Regions from separate parts of the Pseudoalteromonas sp. RWi3 genome, predicted to be linked through region 2. Evidence: predicted binding sites of a transcription regulator. Region 2 holds the regulator's gene; each other region holds the start of a gene.

Region 1 (5,039 bases), on a different contig from region 2:
GCACATTCTTGTTTGTCAGGCATACTAAACTGGCATAAAGCATAGGACCTATGTGATGGCTATGTATCACATCTATATTGTGCTCTTTGATTAATCGGGTTAGCTTTTTAAGTACGGAAAAATCAAATTTAGGTGATTTATTTAAGCTCACCATTTGATGCTCAAACTGTGCAAGCGCAGGCCACTCTTTTAATGCATCTTGTTCTTTACCTTCAAGGGAAACAATCAAGCTGTTATGAGCAAATTGGCTTTTTTGCATTAGTGTAACAGCCATTTTTTCTAAGCCGCCAATTTTAAAATGCTGAACCAAGTGTAAAACATTCATATTAATACCCCTTACTTAATAAGTTCATCGTTGAGTGCGAGTTCGTATAGATCTCCTCTTTACTTACGATGGGTAAAACAGTTATCACCTCAACGGCTGCTAACCTCTCAATAGTTTGAATATCTTTTAAGTGGCTATCGAATAACGTAGCAACGAAAACACATGTTCCACTTGTAAAGACACCTAATAAAATACCTACAATCACAGCGACCATCATTGAAGTGTTAATTGGTTGAGTTGGGCTATAAGCGCGCTCGATTGTTTTAACTTTATCTGGGCCTTCATATTTGACTAACTTACCTGTGACTTTAGCCATTTCGTATCGCCCTAACATGTCTTTGTACAAAGACTGTTTAACATCGTAATCACGCTCTAATTTTCGTAATTGTTTTTCAACATCACTGGTGACAAGTAAACGTTGGCTAAGCTCATTGACTTGTTGATCAAGCAGCTCAAATTCCTGTTGATGCTGATAAACTTGGTTTTTAGCTTCTTCCAACGCCAATATTTGTGACACAAGCACATTACTTTCATTATCCGTGTTAGCGGGTAATGTATTAGCCATTTGCCATAGTTGTTCAATATTTTTGGCATCTAGATTCTTGCCGTTTTCAATTAACGTTTGCTGACGAGCTCTGATGTTTATCAGCTCCCGTTGTTTTGAAATCACTTTACTGTGCTTGTCTGTGTAACGCGTTTTTAAAAAGCTTAATTCGGACTCAGCAGTAATGATTCGTTCCTCAATGCGCCCTAAAATAGGGTTTGCTTGGCCCATTTTTGAGGTTAACGCTTCAAGCTTGGCTTTGGCGCCAGACAGCACAATTGATTTTTGCTGCAAGTCACTCAATAACTTATCAAATGTCTGTCTGTTACTATGAAGTACAGTGGGCAGCGTATTACTGTTTTTAGCTTTGAATGCTGCTAACTCCTCTTCTGAAATCTCAAGCTCTTGACGAAGGCTAACAAGCTGTTGGTAAAAAAACTGCTCAGAAGTATCCAGCGAGGCTTTTGTGGGAGCCAATAAGCTCTCAATGAACTTTTCAACAATTTTTTCCAACACAGGCTTCATTTGTGATGGGTCATGCCAAATAAAGTTAACACGCACAAGTTCATCACCGACTAATGAAAGTGAAAGTGACTGAGACAACTCTTGGTGTACCTTTTCAATGGCTGCTGGGCTTGCATTTTTAGGCACTAAATTGGTTTCGCGTGCAACGGCAATAAGCACCTTACGGCTGATAACCAAGGTTCTTAAAGCTGCCATACGGTTAGTTAAGTCAAAAGAAAAAGATAAATCATCTAAATAAGGATTAAGTAATGCCGACTCTTCAATAAGAATTGTAGCGTGGTTAGTGTATTTTTTTTGTGCCGTTACTGCCAATAATATAACCACAACAGGGACAATCGCTAATGGCAGCACAAAAAGCTTAGCCCGTGTATACAGTGCATACAAAGCTAAATAAAGTAATCGTTTTATTTGCTCTCTAACTAACATAATCCCTACCTATATATTTGCATTTTGCTATGCATAAATGAGCGATTATTTGCAAAATAAAAATGATTTACTGCTAATAACCGGCTTTACTAGGTAGTTGCACAGGGCGCGCCAATATAACGTTTGCGCTAAAAAATTAGCGATTTAGCAGCGCTGTATCATTGATTACTGTATTCGCCTTAGATTGCCAACTATGTTGGAGTGCAATGTTTTGCTGTGTCTTTTCTAAGCACATTAATTGCGCTTTACTAAGGTTCAGTGCGTTATCAAGGTGGCTAATAAATTGCTCTGCAGTATCAGCTATAAAAAGGTGGGAAGCATAATGCTCTACAGCGGGGAAGTTTGTTGTAACAATAGGTTTGCCTGCGGCTAGGTATTCTTTTAGCTTTAGGGGATCGCATGCACGTATTTGATCGTTAATAACAAAAGGTAAAATCGATACACTCCAATGCGCAGAAAAAGATGCTAATCGCTCATGACTGACGGCTGGAATATGCGTCACATTTTTAAAACTTAATAACCGTTCTATGTTAGTAACAATATGACCTATTAATACTAATTGGTAATCTGGTCTTGCTGCTGCAAGTGCCTCAAGCAAGTCAATATCAAGCCATGCATTTATACTGCCGTAAAAGCCAATCACTGGCGCATTGAATGCTTTGATTTCATCGGCCTTGATTGTACTTTCACTAAATAACTCAACGCTCACGCCGTGGCTTAACATTTTAGCTTTGTTCGCGGGCATTTTTGCCATTAAAAAATCACTTATGACATAAATTAAATCTGCGGTTGCAATTAATTGTTTTTCAAAAGGAGCAACAAGCTGAACATCTACCCCTGCTAATGCTGAGAAGTCATCCCCACAATAATAAATCACCTTATCTTGTGGCTGTTTTTTTACAAGGTAATGCGCAGTTGGCACACTTAGCCAATAAGTTACGGGGGTTGCAGCTGATTGCTCTTTGAAAAAATGAGCATAAATACGTTTATTTATAGAACGAATAAATCGGTTATCATGCCAAGGTAAAATAGGCAGTTTATATACAACCATATTTTTAGGCGTTGTAAGTGACTGTGTTTTGGTAGGTTTGAATACTTGTAACACTTTATCAAAAACACGCTTTAAATCATGTAGCCTCAAACGTGGTTTACGCATTCCAATAGAGTTCACCCAGTGAATCTCATGCTCTTTTGCAAGCTCATGAAATAAATGCTGAGTGCTGCTTGGGTGACTGCCCCAATCTTCTGCGAAAACGATAAATTTCATGCGTCACCCTCTATTTCCTTTACTACTTTTGCAGGGTTACCAGCTGCAATACAAAATGCTGGTACATCTTTAGTAACGACACTGCCAGCACCTATAATGGCCCCTTTACCAATAGTCACACCACCAAGTACAGTTACTCCGGTTCCAAGCCACGCACCTTGTTTTATTATGATATCACCAACCTGAGACTCATCATCACTTTCCCCCGCTGCGCGACGTTCACAGTCAACAGGATGCCCTGGAAAGCCTGCAAGGAACACTCTGCCAGCTAATCGAACATCATCTTCAAGTATGATAGTACGGCCAACAGAAAACGCATTTTGCCAACCGATATCAACGTTATTACCCACGGTTAATTTAGCCTTAGTATACCCACAAGAACGGCCACACAAGGTACTAATTCCAGAGACTCTAACGTCATCACCACACTCAATTTCAAGCTCGCCAAGAATCTGCGGCATACCCGAGTAAACATACAAGTGCTTCTTTGAACCTGAAATTTGGCTTTTAAAAAGTGGCGTAAAATATAAAACACGTAGTAGCTCATGGCTTAGCTGCTTAATCAAATGATGGAAGTGGAATAATCCAGAGTGAAACACTGGTATCACTATCATTTGCGGATTGCGAAGCGCTTTTGCAAAACGAAAAAATGGGGATGCCAGCGGATGTTCACTATTTTTTAGCCAATGCTTTAGTTGTATCAACATGCGGTTATTCCTTATTGTTTTGAACTGTTAGCTTTTCAAGTGCAATCGTCAGAGACAAGATAATGTAAAGAGGCCATGTAAAAGCTTGTGTTAAAAACGTGCCAGCTACCATGAACCCTATTAAACCTGCTTTTAATGCATTGGCATTAACAGCTACATCAGGGCTAAACTTCAGCTTATTCATGCACAGCACTCTAGATAAACTGCGGTAAATAGCAGCAATCACCAACACAAATATACACAAGCCTACAAACCCCGTCTCACCTAGAACTTGAAACCATGTGCTATGTACTGCATGATTCTTGCCATCCCAATGCGGACTATAAAAATAATAATTAACAAAAAAGTTATTTACACCGACGCCTGTAAATGGATTCGCTATCGCCATATTTATTGCCGCTTGCCAAGCATATATTCTCCCCATAGCTGATTCATCGACACCAGATTCAGCAGCGCCTCCACTTTGTCGATCTGAAATGCCTGCGAACACCATCATAGCTAACATGCCAACAGCACCGAATACAGCCACAACAACAGGGTTTTTTACCTTTTGATATAAGAAGAAACTTAAAATAGCGGCAATACCTAAAAGCCCGCCTCGACTTTGCGTTGCGATAACACCTGAAATAGCTAAAATTAATCCAACTCCGGCAAAAATGCGTCGATACTTATTCGCATGTGTATCAAACAACTCCGCCGCTAAAAAAGAAACAGGAAACATAAGCACCAAAGATAGATCGTTTGGGTCTCCTAGTTGCGAACGGTATTCACGTGAAATAGTTACTCGAGTACCTTCAACAAGCCCTACTCCATTCATCTTGTTATTAAGTGCGACCAAAGAAATCGTGACTCCTGAGATCATAATTCCCAGCCTCACAAAGCTAAAGTGAGAGAAACGAGTTAACCACCAGCTAATAGCAAACACCATAATAAACACTTTAACTAAAACACCTGACCAATATTCAATAGCCACGCCTCTATTTGAAGCTGAAAATACACACACCGTAAGCCATGCAAACCAGATCACAAATATCAAGTGAGTAGAACTCCAGTGAGGCTTTAATGTTTTGGAAATAAACAAATGCCATGCAATTGCCAGTAATGAAGCAATTGCCAACAATTTGGGTATTTTTAACGGCATGAGCACCACAAATGCTTCGTGGATTCTAAAATAACTGAAGAGGATAAACAGGATGACAAATACGGTACTTAAACGAACAGCTAAAAAGCCTGCAAAGGGCAAAA
Region 2 (5,039 bases):
GGCCAAATCAAGCGGCAAACTATCGATAGAAAGAGGGTGTAATCGACGAGTTTCAGAAAAGCGTTTGATAAGTGTTTGATCATCACTATCGAGATAAAACAAAGTTGGATTTGCAAAGCCAGGCAAATACTCAAGGATGTCGTTGAACTCTTCTTGTTCTTTGGGTAAATTACGCACATCAATACTGACTGCAATCTTATCGTAATTCTCTGACACACTTCGAACTAAAGAAGGGAGTAAATTGACCGGAATATTATCAACACAGTAATAGCCAAGATCTTCTAGTACGCGAAGCGCGACGGATTTACCTGAACCAGACCGCCCACTGATAATAATCAATTCCATGTAACCTCTCCTTCACTTTCTTATGAATGCTCAACAATAACTTGATACAAATCCTGATCTGTTTTTGCGCTACGTAGTTGTTTACAAAACTCTTTATCGTTAAGTTTATCAGCAATTGTTGCTAACGTCTTCAAATGAAGTTGGCAATCTCCATCAGGTACGATCAGTGCTACAAAAATATCGACAGGACGATTATCAATTGCATCAAAGTTAATGGGGGTTTCACTCACTAAGATTAATGCTAGAGGAGATTGTGCGCCACTCATGCGACCATGTGGTATAGCAATACCTCGACCTATGCCTGTGCTACCAAGCTTTTCCCGATTTAATAATGCGTTAAGGATCTCTTGCTGTGTGAGGTGAGGAAGCTTTTCATGAGCCAATTGGCTAATAAATTCTAGAATTCGTTTTTTGCTATTAAAAAGGACCGCAGCTTTACTGCAGTCCTCAGAAGTAAGTGAACTTAATTTCATAGTATTAGTGTCGAGCGTGCTTCTCTTTGTGTTTTATTACTTGGCGGTCTAATTTATCAATCAGTCCGTCAATCGCAGCATACATATCTTGATGTTCAGTTGAAGCAAATAAATCAGCACCGCTAACATGTATTGTGGCTTCTGCTTTTTGACTTAATTTTTCTACGTCAAGAATCACATGTACATTATTAATACTATCAAAGTGCCTTTCAAGCTTCGCAAACTTATTGTGTACATAGTCTCTAAGTGAATCGGTAATTTCTACGTGGCGACCAGTTAAGTTAATTTGCATAAGCATTTTCCTTCTTTGTTTTTTACGCCTTAAATCAAACTCTTTCTTTGATTTGACGGTGGAATAGCTAGAGACTCACGATATTTTGCAATTGTGCGTCTAGCTACTTTGATACCTTGCTCAGCCAATATATCTGCAATTTTACTATCACTCAATGGTTTCGCTGAGTTTTCTGCGCTAATAAGCTTTTTGATCAATGCACGGATAGCTGTAGAAGAGCATTCCCCGCCATTTTCGGTGCTTACGTGACTAGAGAAAAAGTACTTCAACTCAAAAATACCACGTGGTGTATGCATATACTTTTGAGTTGTTACGCGTGAGATAGTTGACTCATGCATCTCGACCATTTCTGCTACATCATTTAGTACCATCGGGCGCATAGCTTCGGGGCCGTGTTCAAAAAAACCTTGCTGCTGTTTCACTATACAATTAGTTACTTTGAGTAATGTTTCATTACGGCTTTCTAAGCTTTTAATAAACCATTTTGCTTCTTGCAGATGCGAACGAATAAACTGACTGTCACTGCTCGATTTTACTGAGCGAGACATGGCGGCATACTGGCTGTTCACTCTAATTTTAGGCATGCTTTCTGGATTTAATTCCACCATCCAGCGCCCTTTAACTTTTTTCACTGAAACATCAGGGATAACATACTCAGACTCTTCGCGCACAATAGTATCTGCGGGCTTAGGGTTCAAGCTGTGTATCAGTGTCATGACTTCTTTTAGCTCATCTTCTTTAAGCTTAGTCTTTTTCATCAAAGTGCGATAGTCACGACTTGCTAAAAGATCGATATGCTCGGTTAAAATCATTTTAGTCTCTGCAAGCCATGGCGTTGCAGGGTCGAATTGATTCAGTTGTATACATAAACACTCTTGTAAGCTGCGTGCGGCAATCCCTATTGGATCAAACAATTGGATGCGTTTTAAAACAGCTTGAACTTCATCAAGTTCTATTTCTTCTTCGTTATTATCTTTGTTTAAACTTTCAACAATGTCTTCGCAGCTCAATGTTAAAATACCCGATTCATCAATCGCTTCAACAATAGCAATGGCTATGGCTTCATCGGTCGGGCTAAATGGCGTTAATTGTAGCTGCCACATAATGTATTCATGCAGCGTTTCAGTGGAAGCACCTTGGTAAATAGACTCATCTTCAGGCATTGGTCCTGATGAGCTAGAAGGCGCAGCGCTCATGTACTCATCCCATGTTACATCCATGGCCATTTCGTCGCTGACAGTTTCTTTACTGAGTGCTTCACTACTTTCTTGTTCGTATTCACTTGGTGTTTCATCAGCAGATGCACTGACTGTTACTTCATCAGTGTCTTGTTTTTGCTCATTTTTGCCTGCAGTTTCATCACTAAATTCATGCTCCTCAACTTCTAGTAAAGGATTACTGTCGAGTGCTTCCTGAATTTCTTGTTGTAGATCCAATGTACTGAGTTGCAACAAACGAATAGCTTGTTGTAACTGAGGTGTCATTGTCAATTGCTGGCCCATGCGCAGCTGGAGTGATTGCCTCATTTATCTTTAACAATCCTTTTATTATGTAATCAGAATTAAGTTTAGCAGATAGTTAGCTGAACGTTGGTTTATAGCCTAAATTGCTCACCCAGATAAACATCGCGTACTGTTTGGTCGGCAAGCACATGTTCAGGAGTGCCTGAAGCAATTAGCTCACCATGAGAAACAATGTAGGCTTTTTCACAAACATCAAGGGTTTCTCGTACATTATGATCTGTAATCAACACCCCGATGCCTCGGTTTTTAAGGTGTTCAATTATTTTCTTTATATCTAACACTGAAATTGGATCAACACCAGCAAAAGGCTCATCTAATAAAATAAATTTAGGGTTTGCGGCTAATGCGCGTGCAATTTCAACTCGGCGGCGTTCACCACCTGATAACGCCATACCTTGGCTATCGCGAATGTGTTGTATGCTAAATTCATCCAGCAGGCCATCCAGAGCTTGTTCTCGGCCTTGCTTATTTAAATCGTTTCGTGTTTCTAATATCGCCATCAAGTTTTGATAAACCGTTAATTTACGAAAAATAGATGACTCTTGCGGTAAATAACCAATACCTAATCGTGCACGGCTATGCATAGGCAGTAATGTAATGTCGTTATCATCAATGCTTATTTTGCCTTTGTCGCTCGGTACTAAACCAACAATCATATAAAAAGTGGTCGTTTTACCTGCACCATTTGGGCCTAGTAAACCGACAATGCTTCCTGCACTTACTTCTAAACCCACACTCTTTACAACTTGGCGGCCTTTATAGCTTTTAGCTAAAAATTCAGCTTTTAACGTACTCATGGCTGACCTTTTGACTTTGCTTTTTTATTTTCGATGGGCACTAAAATAGTATGTACGCGGTCATCTGAGTTTTCATCTTTTTGCGCACTAATTAGTTGCTGCTCCATGTCGTAAGAGATGCTTTTAGCATTGATCTTTTGACCTGCTTGAGTAACCTGGGCATCACCAATTAGGGTTAAGTAACGTTCAGCTACATCGTAACGAACTTCGTTTGCGCTGGCACTCATGATTGAACCGTCATCTTGTTTTTCTTCGAAATAAGCTGGACTGCCTGTTGCAATAAGCAGTTGCTTATTCTCACCTAACTTGTCGCGTTTATGTACTTCTAAGCGGTCAGCAGTAATGCGCCGTGCGCCATGGATTATTTCTACGTTCGATTCAAAAATACCGACATTAGATTTTAGCTGTGCTTGCTGTTTATCGGCACTTATTGATACTTGGTTTGCAGCGGGAAGTTCACTTTGCGCAACACTTGAGTAAGCAATGAATAGGCTTGGAATTACAAGCATTTGGGCAAGTTTATTGGTCATAATATATGGTTCGCGTATGGTTAATTAATTCAATTACTTCGGCTTTTAAATCGGCTTTTAGTCCACGCCCAGTAATTTTTAAATCAGGCCCGACTAACTCTACAGGTTGTTCTGAACTCATGGTTTGTAGCTCAATATCAACCTGGATGTTATCGGCATTAATATGATCTATCATGGCATTTTCTGTAAGGTTAATTGCCGTCACATTGCCTTCTAAAATCAGCTGGTTATTTTCATATAATGTGGCCTCAGCTGCATTAATCTGCCACATTTGCTCTTGATTATATAAAGTAAAAATAGGCTCTTCAAAGTAAGTAAACCCTAACTGCTGATATAGTTCCATTTTTGCAGCAGTTACTTTGTGGCTTATTTTTCCTTGCTCGTCAAAGGCTGTTTGTTTTAATGCGACAGCTGTGTAATCAGGTTTTGCAATAATATCCTCTTCAACGAGCTGCTGTGTGTTAGATTGGTTAAAGTATGGATACCAAAGCCAAACCATACAGCCTATAAATAGTACGCTTAAAATTAAACGCGCACTATTCATGAGCTAGTCCCTGTACTCGTCAGCGGTAGGCCATTTTCAAGCATCAGTAAATCAGTAAGCTCTCTGACCGCACCAAACCCACCCGGTAGCATGGTTGTGTAATGTGCTATTCGTTTTATCAACGGGTGAGCGTCATTAACCGCTACAGCAAAACCAACTTGTTCCATTACAGGTAAATCAGGGCCATCATCACCAATGTAAGCAATTTCATCATCAGTTAAAGCCAATGTATCTTTTAACTCTTGATAGGCTTGTAATTTATTCTCTTGGCCTTGATAAATATGCTTAACAGTTAGACTAGTCATTCGCTGCTGAACAATGTGTGAATGACGCCCTGTAATCACTGCCACTTCAATACCACTTTTTATTAAAGCTTTAATACCAAAGCCGTCTTTAGTGTTAAAGGCTTTTAATTCTTCGCCTTGGTTACCAAGGTAAATTCGGCCATCAGAAAAAACACCATCAATATCGCAGATTAGTAGCTTTACTTTTTTAGCGCGGGTCTGGGTATCTTTACTTAGTGGTTGATATAAAT
Region 3 (5,039 bases), on a different contig from region 2:
GTAAAAGCATTGTTAGTACTTTTTCAGGTGCTAACGTATTATTTTTACAACTGAAGTTAAAATACGATTGAATCTCTCTCTTACCCACATACTGTTTCTTATCAGCAGCTAGCGTAAAACCGCCACATGACGAGGCATGCCAAGCGATCACTGTACTTGCCGATGGATAAGCTGGTTCAGTTTTGGGGCGAGGTTTTGGGTTTGGGTGGACCGCCTTTATTGAATCAGTGTTTTTTGTACTGGTATCACTCATTAACTCACACCCCGTCAATCCTGTTAGGATAAAACAGGCCAAAAAAGCTGACTTAAAATAACAAGTCATATTAATTCACTCCTTGTTGAATCGGTATTTTAATAGTGAAACAGCAACCTTGAGGACTATTTTCCTCAACAGTAATTGTACCTTTAAGTTGTTCAATTGATTCTTTTACGATTGTTAATCCTAAGCCGCTGCCTTGGGAGTTTTCTACTTGGCTTGCTTTTGTTTGATAAAAAGCATTGAATATTTTGGGTTTTTCATGCTCTTTAATCCCAATGCCATGATCACTGACTGTTATGATTAACTGATTCTCAACTAGTGCGAGTTCAACTTTGACAGAACTTTCATTGGCTGAGTATTTTAACGCATTAGAAATAAGCTGAATGAGTGACATTTCAATTAGCTCACCAGCCAAAGGAAGAGGCTTATCGGGTACATTAACGTGCCAACATAAAGTTTGCTCGCGGGCTTGCAACCGATGCTCAAAATGGTTATTTATTTTTTTTAGTATTTGATCAAATTCAACTTCATTTAAGTTATCTTTACTGGTGCGAATTGCATTGTAACTAAGCAAGCTCTCTATCATAGTACGTAAGCGCTCCATACTTTGAGTAATTAAAACAAGCACTGCCTGCTGCTCTTTGTTTATGGGTCCTACAATCTCATCACTCAACAAATCTGTGCCTTCAACCATAGAGGCTAATGGCGTTTTCAGCTCATGCGTTACATGACGTAAAAAGGTGTCCTTTTGCTGCTCCAAAGTATGTAATTGAGCTTGCACCCACTGTAACTTATTACCCAACTCAACAAGTTCAGCCGATCCCTGCACTGATATTTTTTGCTGCCAATCTCCTTGGCCTAATTTATCAATAACAGAAGTTAAGCCCTTTAAACGGCCACTTATACGCCATAAGAATCCCCCACCCACTAACATAGTTAAGGGCAGAAGTGCGACTAACCAATTTATAAAGGAGCTCTGTAATGCCTTTAATTGCTGTTGATTTTCAGCAATTTTTTGTTCATTTTTCTCTCGTAACCACAACGTTTGTTCGTTAATAAGCTGGCTAATTGGAATAAACAGCTGGGCGTTTTGTGCGTTTTCCTCAATAAGCTGTTTTTTTGTATTACGTAGCACGGTTAACAGTAACTGCCATTTTTGCTTACCTTGTTCATTACTTAACACTGTTAGTTCATCAATTGTCTTAAATGAAGCGATCCACTTATCTTTAATAAGTCCATCAAGTGATTCACTTTTTAATACCCAGTTTTGCCGTGTTGCTCGCTCTAAACTATTAAGGTCTTGCTTAAGGCTATTAAATGATTTGGTTACTTTGTAGTTGCTATCCACAATAATTTGAGTGGTGGCAAGCTGTTTGTTTAACGCATTTAAAAAAATAATAACCACCAAAGACAAGGGCAATAAAGACAATAAAATACTAATCAAAAACTGCCCAATAAGACTCGGGCGCCACCTAAGCATAGTTTTGTATTTTTTGCCTATCGCCACTGGTATTACCCTTCCTTTTTAATAGTCGACGCATTATCAGGCAGCTAACTTAGACACTCGCTGAATAAAACACTATTAGATGCTTTTTGAAGTCCTGCTGTAGCTAACTGGCAACACGCTAAGCAATTAGTTTAAAAGATATTTTTTATTTACACCCTTACCTTGTTGCAAAAAAGACACGCCACTGAGTATTTTTTTCTTACCTTAAACTTGATAAAAAACTAAACCACTGATTTTTAAGCAAAAATATTTTTGGCACTATTCTTGTTAGCACTATCAACTAAATACAACATGTATCATTAAAAAGGATGTTTATGAGCTCTCGTGTAATCACACTATTTTGCCTAAGTGCACTGTTAAACTTTAGTGCAACTGCTTTAGACAGCAAGGCCATCTTCGCCGAGCTAGACAAGGATGATAATGGAATGCTAAGCGAAGGAGAGGCATATGAAGATGCCATGCTTTATAAAAATTTTGAGCAAATAGATAAAGACCACAGTGGTCAAATTTCGTATGCAGAATTTAAATTATTTATTCAGTAATTAATGTTAAGGAAACAAGATGAAACAATTAATAAGTGCATTTGCATTAATGTTTTTGGCCATTAGTGCGTCCGTTTTGGCCTCACAGCTCAATGTTAAATTTGCGCAATTTGATATTAATTCAGATGGCGAAATATCACGTTTAGAAGCTAAAAAGAGCGATAACCTGTTTAAACAATTTAGCGATCTTGACGAAAACGGTGACGAAATGCTTTCTGAGCGCGAATTTAAACAACTAAAGCGCTAACGAACCTACACTCGGTTAACTAAATTAAAGTATTTGCCATAATCCCGGAGGGATTGTGTAAATGGATTTATTGTTGGGACTTAAATTATGGCAAATACTTTATCTTTAACATTCATTAAAGGAATAAATGATGAAAAATAAAGCACTTATTTGTGGATTGATGATGAGTGTAAGCTTTGGTGCATCGGCACTCGATGTAAAGCAGCGCTTTGACCACCTAGACAAGGACAAAAATGGATTTTTAACAAAATCGGAACTTGATCCTCAACCGCAGTTACTTAATGATTACCAGCGCTGGGATAAAGACAGAGACAACCGTATATCCTTACTTGAATTCAAACACTATTTAACGAATAGCTTGTATTAAAATATGAACAAACAAAATATCATCGTATTGCCTTTATTATTACTGACTGGCTTCAGTGTTTTTGCTAACACCAACACACAGGCAGATACATTCAAAGCACTGGATAAAAATGAAGATGGCCTATTAACACGTGCAGAAACAGCGAGAGACCCTGCGCTTTGGTCTCGCTTTAATAGCTATGATACCGACAAAGACAGTCGTTTGTCCTTTACAGAGTTCAGCGTATACGCCAATAAATAAGCACATTTAAAGTTTTGTATATGTAACAGTGTTTTACTAATTAATACATAAACATATGCTTTTATAAGGAATCTTAAAAGTAACACAAATATTTTGCAGCACTGAGATTCTCTGTTAATGTTTATAAAAACAACAATTAGATGACTCTCACAATGAAAAACTTGCTCGCATTATCCCTCTTTCTTCCTTTAATAGCAGTTGCTAATACCAAGGTTATTTACAATGCAAATGGTTACACCCCAACCTACAAAGGCGAGCTGACACAATTTTCAACCCTTGTGATAAAAGATGGTAAAGTTGTTAAGGTGGGTTCTGATGAGCTAAAAAATAGCTTTCCTGATGCTGAAAAATTCGATGCAAAACAAAAGACACTTTTACCTGGGCTAATTGATGCCCATGGCCATGTTATTGGTTTAGGTCAAAATTTATCGCAACTGGATTTACGTGGCAGCGAATCTGTAAAGAGTATTCAAGATAAGCTCGCTAAATTTGCGAAAGGCAAAGAAGGTTGGATAATTGGCCGAGGATGGAATCAAGAGCTTTGGCCTTCAAAGCAATTTCCGACAGCCGCCGATTTAGACAAAATTATAAGCGATGTACCGGTCGTTCTATCGCGTGTTGATGGACACGCAATTTGGGTTAATAGCAAAGCAATGGCGTTGGCTAATATAACCTCAAACACTGGCGTCCCTGACGGAGGGGAGATTATTCGCAACTCAGATGGCAAACCCAGTGGTGTATTTATAGACAAAGCCGAAGGGTTAATCACGACATTTATTCCTTCACCTTCAGAGGCTGATATAAATCAAGCTCTTGATAAAGCAGGTAACCACCTATTAAGCCTTGGCATAACTTCTACTCACGATGCCGGTATCGATAAACAAACATGGCAAATCTATAAGCAGCGCGCTGAACAAGAAACTTTACCATTGCGGATAGTTGCGATGCTTAGCGCAACTGACCCATCACTTGAAACGATGCTCAAAGCAGGTCGTTTTAAGGATATCAATGATTATATGTCTATTCGCAGTGTAAAAATATACGCTGATGGTGCCCTTGGTAGCCGAGGAGCTGCGCTAATTGAGGATTATGCTGACAGAAAAAGCCACAAAGGTTTAATGTTAGAGACTCAGCAAAAATTAGAGGCGTTATTTACCTTGAGCTTTTCTAACGGGTTTAGCGCTAACACACACGCAATAGGTGACCAAGCAAATCAAACTGTGCTTAACGCATATGAAAACGTATTTAAAAAAACGGGTGGTATTTTACTGCGCAACAGGATTGAGCATGCACAAATAGTAAACCCAACTGATATCCCTCGCTTTAAAGCATTAAAAATCATTCCGTCGATGCAGCCCGTTCATGCAACATCTGATATGCATATGGCAGAACAACGTTTGACGCAAAAACAATTATCCGGTGCATATGCATGGCAAACCTTTTTAAATCAAGGCTCTGTTGTTGCCGCTGGTTCTGATTTTCCTGTTGAACTTGCCAATCCTTTTCACGGTTTGTATTCAGCAATAACAAGAATGGATCATCAGCTGCGCCCAGAAAATGGCTGGCGAGCAGATGAAGCGTTAAGCCGAGAAGAGGCATTTCGCGCTTTCACGCTGGGAGGAGCATACGCTGCACATCAAGAGTTTAAGCTAGGCAGCTTAGAGCAAGGAAAGTGGGCTGACTTTATTTTAGTTGATAAAGATTATTTCAAAGTGCCAGTAAAAGATATTTATAGCATAAACGTTGAACAAACTTGGATAGCAGGTGAACTAAAATATCAAAAAACGAATGTTAACTCAGTGGTTACTGCAGAATAGTATTATCCTGCAGTTTTTGACTTTTTACGATTAAGTTTAATTAAATGGTATAAGTTAACA
Region 4 (5,039 bases), on a different contig from region 2:
TCGCCAAGCGTTTACTCGATTTCAACTTTTTCAGGCGCATGTCTATTCATGAATTTAAAGGTCGCTTTAGTCGCATATAAGAATATGGGATACCAACTATTAGGCTTAGCGTTAGTTGGTTTGGGGATTATTGGCATTTTGTTACCTGTCATGCCAACCACTATTTTCTTTATTTTAGCATTGGCATGTTTTACGCGCTCATCGCCAAAGCTTGCGACTTGGTTACTTGAACACCCTCGTTATGGCGCTACTTTGCGCCATTGGCACAGCCATAAGGTTGTGCCACTAAAAGCTAAATGGTTTGCTGGCTTAGGCATGCTTACTGGCTTTATTTTATTAGTTTTAAGCACTCCACCTAGTTGGATAATCGCTCTTGTTGCAGCGATTGAACTAGCCGTTATGACCTACTTATTAACACGCCCTTCTCGCATACCATAAATGTAAACTTCGTAAATTTAGTTGTTATGATTAATGCAAATCATTATCATACACACATCTAGTTAGCTTTACTTTGTTGTATATGCCATTTTTGAATAAACGTGCGATGTACAGTATTAGCCGTATGCTGCACATTTACCTTTCTACCGCCCTGTTATTTTTACTCATTTTGTTTTGTATCAGTGGCATTGTATTAAATCATGTTGATTGGCTCAAAGGCGATAAAACGGATGGTCAACAAACCATCGCATTACCCAACGCTTTGATAACTAAAGCCAAACATAATATTGATGCACTCCCCACTCTTTACCCTGAAATAGAAGCCTATTTAGCCGCAGAGTATGGCTTAAAACAGGTTAAAAGTATCGATTGGGAAAAAGAGGATGCACTCGTCATGCTCGACTACCCACTGCCTGCCGGCTTTGCTTTTGCAGAAATCGATTTTATGAGTGGTGAGCTCAGTCTTGAATATCAAACCGGTGGTTTATTGAGCCTAATGGGTGACTTACACAAAGGCCGTCACACGGGTAAAGCATGGAGCTGGGTTATTGATATTTCTGCCGCGTTAATGATCCTATTTGCTATCACCGGCATGATTATTTTATTTCAAAATAGAAAAAAACGCTTAGTCGGAATATGGCTAACAGTGCTTGGGGTCGCAACGCCTACCGTTATTTATTTATGCTGGGTTCCACAACTAAAAGGAGTGTCTTAATGTTAAAAATTAATACGTTATACAGTGCAATAATACTATTTACAGCTGCTTTATTTCAATCAAATAGCAGCGCAGCAGAGCTCGAAATAGAATTCACCTTACCTGATCTCGATGTACAACCTTACCACCGCCCATACGTAGCAGTGTGGCTTGAAACTCCCAAGCGTAAACATGTAACCACTGTTGCACTATGGGTGGAGAAAGCTGAATGGTTTAAAGACTTACGCCAATGGTGGCGTAAAGCAGGTAAAAGCGATGCTAATTTTGACGGTGTAACAGGCGCAACAAAACGCCCAGGCAGCTACACAATTAACTGGAATGGCAAAGACCTCGAAGGAAATCCAGTCACCGCAGGTAAATACCTACTTAATTTAGAAGTAGTGCGTGAAGAAGGTGGCAGAGATTATAAACGAATGGAACTGGATTTAAGCGAAGATGGAAAAATGACCATTGCAGGCAAAAAAGAATTCTCTGAGAGCTTCATCACGATCAAAGCCAAATAACAGTAGTAACTAGCAAGTAAAAAATGCTTATACATTATTTAAATAAGGAAAGATCATGAAAACCAATTTACTTAAAAGCGCTCTTGTTGGCGCGCTAACATTAACCGCCCTTGCCTCTAGCTATGCAAGTGCCCATGCACAGTGGTTAGTGCCTTCGCATACTTCGTTATCGGGTGATAAAGCGCATTATGTAATGATCGATGCCAGCATCTCTAACGAAATTTTTTCTGCTGATAAAGCGTATCGCCCAAAACAAAATGGGGCAGAGTATGACGATAACCTGATCATGGCTCTTGACCCTAGTGGTGGGCTAGTAAGTGATAGAATTCGCGCTTACTACTTACAACGTAAAAACTCAGCAGCAGTAAAATTAGCTGATGAAGGCACTTATCATATCGCTATGAAACGTGAGCCGCGCATAATGACTTTTTACAAAGATGCGCAAGGCGAGCGTGGCCGCGTATTTGGCCCTAAAAATAGCAAAGAAATCCCAGTAGGCGCAAAAGATATCAGAACCATGAAGTCATTCTCAACTGTTGATACTTTTGTCAGCCGTAACGGCACATCTAAACCTGCCCTCCTAGGTAGCGGCTTAGAGATCAGTGGCCCAACTCATCCAAATGATTTATTTGTTGGTGAAGAAGCACGCTTTCAATTACTAAAAGATGGTAAACCAGCTGCAAATGTTGAGCTTGCTATTTTAAAAGGTGACACCCGCTACCGTAACGAACGTAACGAAGTAAAAGTAACGACTGATAAGCAGGGCTTCTTTACAAATACTTGGCAGCACCCTGGCTTATACCTTATTGAAGCAAGTGTCAGCGAAGACTCAACAGAAAAAGGTATCGACACTGTTCGCTACGCTTTGTTTACTACTTTAGACGTTGCACCTGAGTAATCGACTTTTATAAAGTGGTTAACAATGTTGGCCACTTTCACTACTTTTTAGTATTGCTCGCTAAATGCATATGGGGCTATTTAAACTAATATAGATTAGTTACTTATAAAACAGCATGTTAAATGTTGGCTTTGTTTTTGCTTTTAGAAACCCAAGCAGTTAATCTAAATAAAAAACGAGCATACTAACAATGATGAATAAATCACTCTCTTTACTCACTAAAGCACTTCCTATTGCAACAAGCCTTCTTTTGATGAGCGGCTGTGTTGTTCATATTTCTACGGCAAGTGCCAATATAGAACAACAGCAACAACGCACTTTATCAACTGCTCAATTACAACAACTCGATATTGAAGCAGAAGCTGGTTCACTCAAAGTAATAGGTTCAAACACCGCCACTGAAATTACTGTTGATGCAACCATCTACACCGCAAAAGCGGATGACCCTTATACCTTAATACTTGAGCAAGATGGCAATAAGGCAGTCTTGATTGCTAAAAGTCACAAAGCTTCGGGTATGATAGTTTACCAAGGTAATTCACCGAGTATCGATTTAATAGTCACAGTACCAAACTCATTTAACCTTGATATTGATGATGGATCTGGTGATATAAATATTAATGGTGTATTAGGCAATATGGACATTGATGACGGCTCAGGCAGTATTAATATAGAACAAGGCCATGACCTCGAAATAGATGATGGTTCAGGCGATATCTACTTACAAAACATCACTGGAAATATCGAGATTAGTGATGGTTCTGGCAGTATTACCGCAAAAAATGTTGCTGGCATGATGAACATTGAAGACGGCTCCGGCGATTTACACTTAACTGATATTACTGGTAGCGTAGAGATTGATGATAACTCTGGCAGCATCAATGCAGAACGTTTAGGTAATTATTTAACGATTGAAGACGGTTCTGGTGATATTTACGCAGAACACATTAATGGCTTAGTTACTATTGAAGATGGCTCAGGCAGCATTCGTGTTAATCATGCTAAAGGCCTGACCATTATCGATGATGGCTCTGGCGATTTGAGTATCGACAATATTAACGGCCCGGTAAAGCTTAATTAAATAATCGTTTAACGAGCCTGAATGATGGCAAACAAGCCAGCCTTCAGCAGTACTTTCTACGCAGGATTGGTAGGCTGTTAATAGCCCACCAATTCTGCATACCCTTTCCCTTCAAATCCACCGTGGGTTTTAATACGCCCTTCCCAATACGGGATACTTAATTGATTACGTGAATCAGGATTACGTGCATCAATTATAATAGATTCAAACCCTTTTATGTTGAGCGCCCACTTAGTTGGGTAGGTCTTCGTTGCAAGCTCGTGTGTTTTTAATACTTGTAGACTCACCTCTTGATTGGCAATGGCACGTACCTGCCCAGTACGGGTAATATGTGATGCACTGCAATAATCATACTCTTGCTGACTATTACGAATACAAAACGCCATCAAGCCACCTAAAGCGGGATCATCAGCCTGAATGCTAAACCAGTCCCAACCATTTTGGGTTGGATCGATTAGCGCCGAAGACCACTCTCTGTCTAACCAAGCATCTCCAGTTACTTTAAAAGTTTTACCCGCAAATGTGATGTCGCCTTTGGCTTGTAAAAACGGGTAGCTGTAGTAATAAGACGCATGCCCTTGGTGGGTTTTTTGGCTATAACCTTGCTCGCCATGCTTTACAAGCGGGCTATCAGCCAGCACCAGATTAGCGCTGTAATTTTCCTGCTGCGCCTTTAAGCTAAGCGGTAAAAATGTTGCCTCTTTACTTGCTAGCTGCCAATCATCTAGGCGAGCCTCAAATGGCTGCGCTGTTATCTTTACTTGTCCCGAGCGGCCATATTTCTCGAACGCCTGATGTTGGTTATCGGTTTGTATTGCAAAGTGAGCGAAATATAGTTGCCCATTCCACCAAGGTGATGGTTCTGTTTGTGAGCTTTGCTCATCGACAGAGAGTCTAAATAAAGTCCATTGCACACCAAAGGTGTCGCCATTATCTGCCTTTAAATTAGCAGTAACGTACCACCATTCAATTCCTTGTTGATGATGCGCCCCATGATCGCGTGGAAAGCTCAGCCCTTGGTGTTTATTTACAGGTTCACCAAATTGCTGTGCAAATCCGCTATGCATTTGTTTATTTTTACTTAATTGCTCTACTTCTGGCTGGCACGCGCTTAATACGCCAATAAAAATAAAGGTAACGGCTGCTTTTAGTCTATTCATGTAAGTCCTATAGCTTGGCAACATTATCGGCAACGGCGCTTCGCGTTAATTTTATTAGCGGTAACGCACTCACAAATAAGGCTAAAATAAATATAAGCACAGTAAAACCACCTAATTGCAGCCAGTTAACTGCCATGGCCATGGTCCAACCAAAGGCAATTGGCATTACGTAAGTTAATAATACCCACCCAAGGCTAAGCCCCAGTGGTATAGCTAATAACAATGTGGTTAAAATAATAAGTGC

What was found. The regulator sigma-54, encoded in region 2, starts transcription at its own class of promoters, with help from an activator protein. The targets are predictions, from matches to a motif close to GTTGGCACGNNNNTNGNNT.
Region 1: ACFI4Z_RS12420 (GumC family protein) is a predicted target of sigma-54. The motif match lies at 1,918-1,936, and genes of this name have one in related genera.
Region 3: ACFI4Z_RS06525 (EF-hand domain-containing protein) is a predicted target of sigma-54. The motif match lies at 2,018-2,036, and genes of this name have one in related genera.
Region 4: ACFI4Z_RS09950 (DUF4097 family beta strand repeat-containing protein) is a predicted target of sigma-54. The motif match lies at 2,679-2,697, and genes of this name have one in related genera.

What each region holds. Positions count from the first base shown of each region.
Region 1 covers NZ_JBHNYL010000008.1:161,890-166,928, reverse strand. Annotated here, with positions in the region: gene ACFI4Z_RS12425 (glycosyltransferase) at 1-325, opposite strand, end outside; gene ACFI4Z_RS12420 (GumC family protein) at 327-1,820, opposite strand; gene ACFI4Z_RS12415 (glycosyltransferase) at 1,957-3,087, opposite strand; gene ACFI4Z_RS12410 (acyltransferase) at 3,084-3,794, opposite strand; gene ACFI4Z_RS12405 (O-antigen ligase family protein) at 3,799-5,039, opposite strand, start outside.
Region 2 covers NZ_JBHNYL010000011.1:37,987-43,025, reverse strand. Annotated here, with positions in the region: gene rapZ (RNase adapter RapZ) at 1-345, opposite strand, end outside; gene ptsN (PTS IIA-like nitrogen regulatory protein PtsN) at 366-818, opposite strand; gene hpf (ribosome hibernation promoting factor) at 823-1,110, opposite strand; gene ACFI4Z_RS13985 (RNA polymerase factor sigma-54) at 1,140-2,636, opposite strand; gene lptB (LPS export ABC transporter ATP-binding protein) at 2,705-3,430, opposite strand; gene lptA (lipopolysaccharide transport periplasmic protein LptA) at 3,427-3,960, opposite strand; gene lptC (LPS export ABC transporter periplasmic protein LptC) at 3,950-4,504, opposite strand; gene kdsC (3-deoxy-manno-octulosonate-8-phosphatase KdsC) at 4,501-5,039, opposite strand, start outside.
Region 3 covers NZ_JBHNYL010000003.1:155,945-160,983, reverse strand. Annotated here, with positions in the region: gene ACFI4Z_RS06535 (hypothetical protein) at 1-322, opposite strand, end outside; gene ACFI4Z_RS06530 (HAMP domain-containing sensor histidine kinase) at 324-1,772, opposite strand; gene ACFI4Z_RS06525 (EF-hand domain-containing protein) at 2,081-2,308, shown strand; gene ACFI4Z_RS06520 (hypothetical protein) at 2,328-2,555, shown strand; gene ACFI4Z_RS06515 (EF-hand domain-containing protein) at 2,686-2,922, shown strand; gene ACFI4Z_RS06510 (EF-hand domain-containing protein) at 2,926-3,162, shown strand; gene ACFI4Z_RS06505 (amidohydrolase) at 3,315-4,979, shown strand; gene ACFI4Z_RS06500 (uroporphyrinogen decarboxylase) at 4,982-5,039, opposite strand, start outside.
Region 4 covers NZ_JBHNYL010000006.1:34,543-39,581, reverse strand. Annotated here, with positions in the region: gene ACFI4Z_RS09975 (biliverdin-producing heme oxygenase) at 1-52, shown strand, start outside; gene ACFI4Z_RS09970 (YbaN family protein) at 49-438, shown strand; gene ACFI4Z_RS09965 (PepSY-associated TM helix domain-containing protein) at 521-1,153, shown strand; gene ACFI4Z_RS09960 (DUF2271 domain-containing protein) at 1,153-1,656, shown strand; gene ACFI4Z_RS09955 (DUF4198 domain-containing protein) at 1,712-2,554, shown strand; gene ACFI4Z_RS09950 (DUF4097 family beta strand repeat-containing protein) at 2,745-3,635, shown strand; gene ACFI4Z_RS09945 (lipocalin-like domain-containing protein) at 3,713-4,795, opposite strand; gene ACFI4Z_RS09940 (FtsX-like permease family protein) at 4,803-5,039, opposite strand, start outside.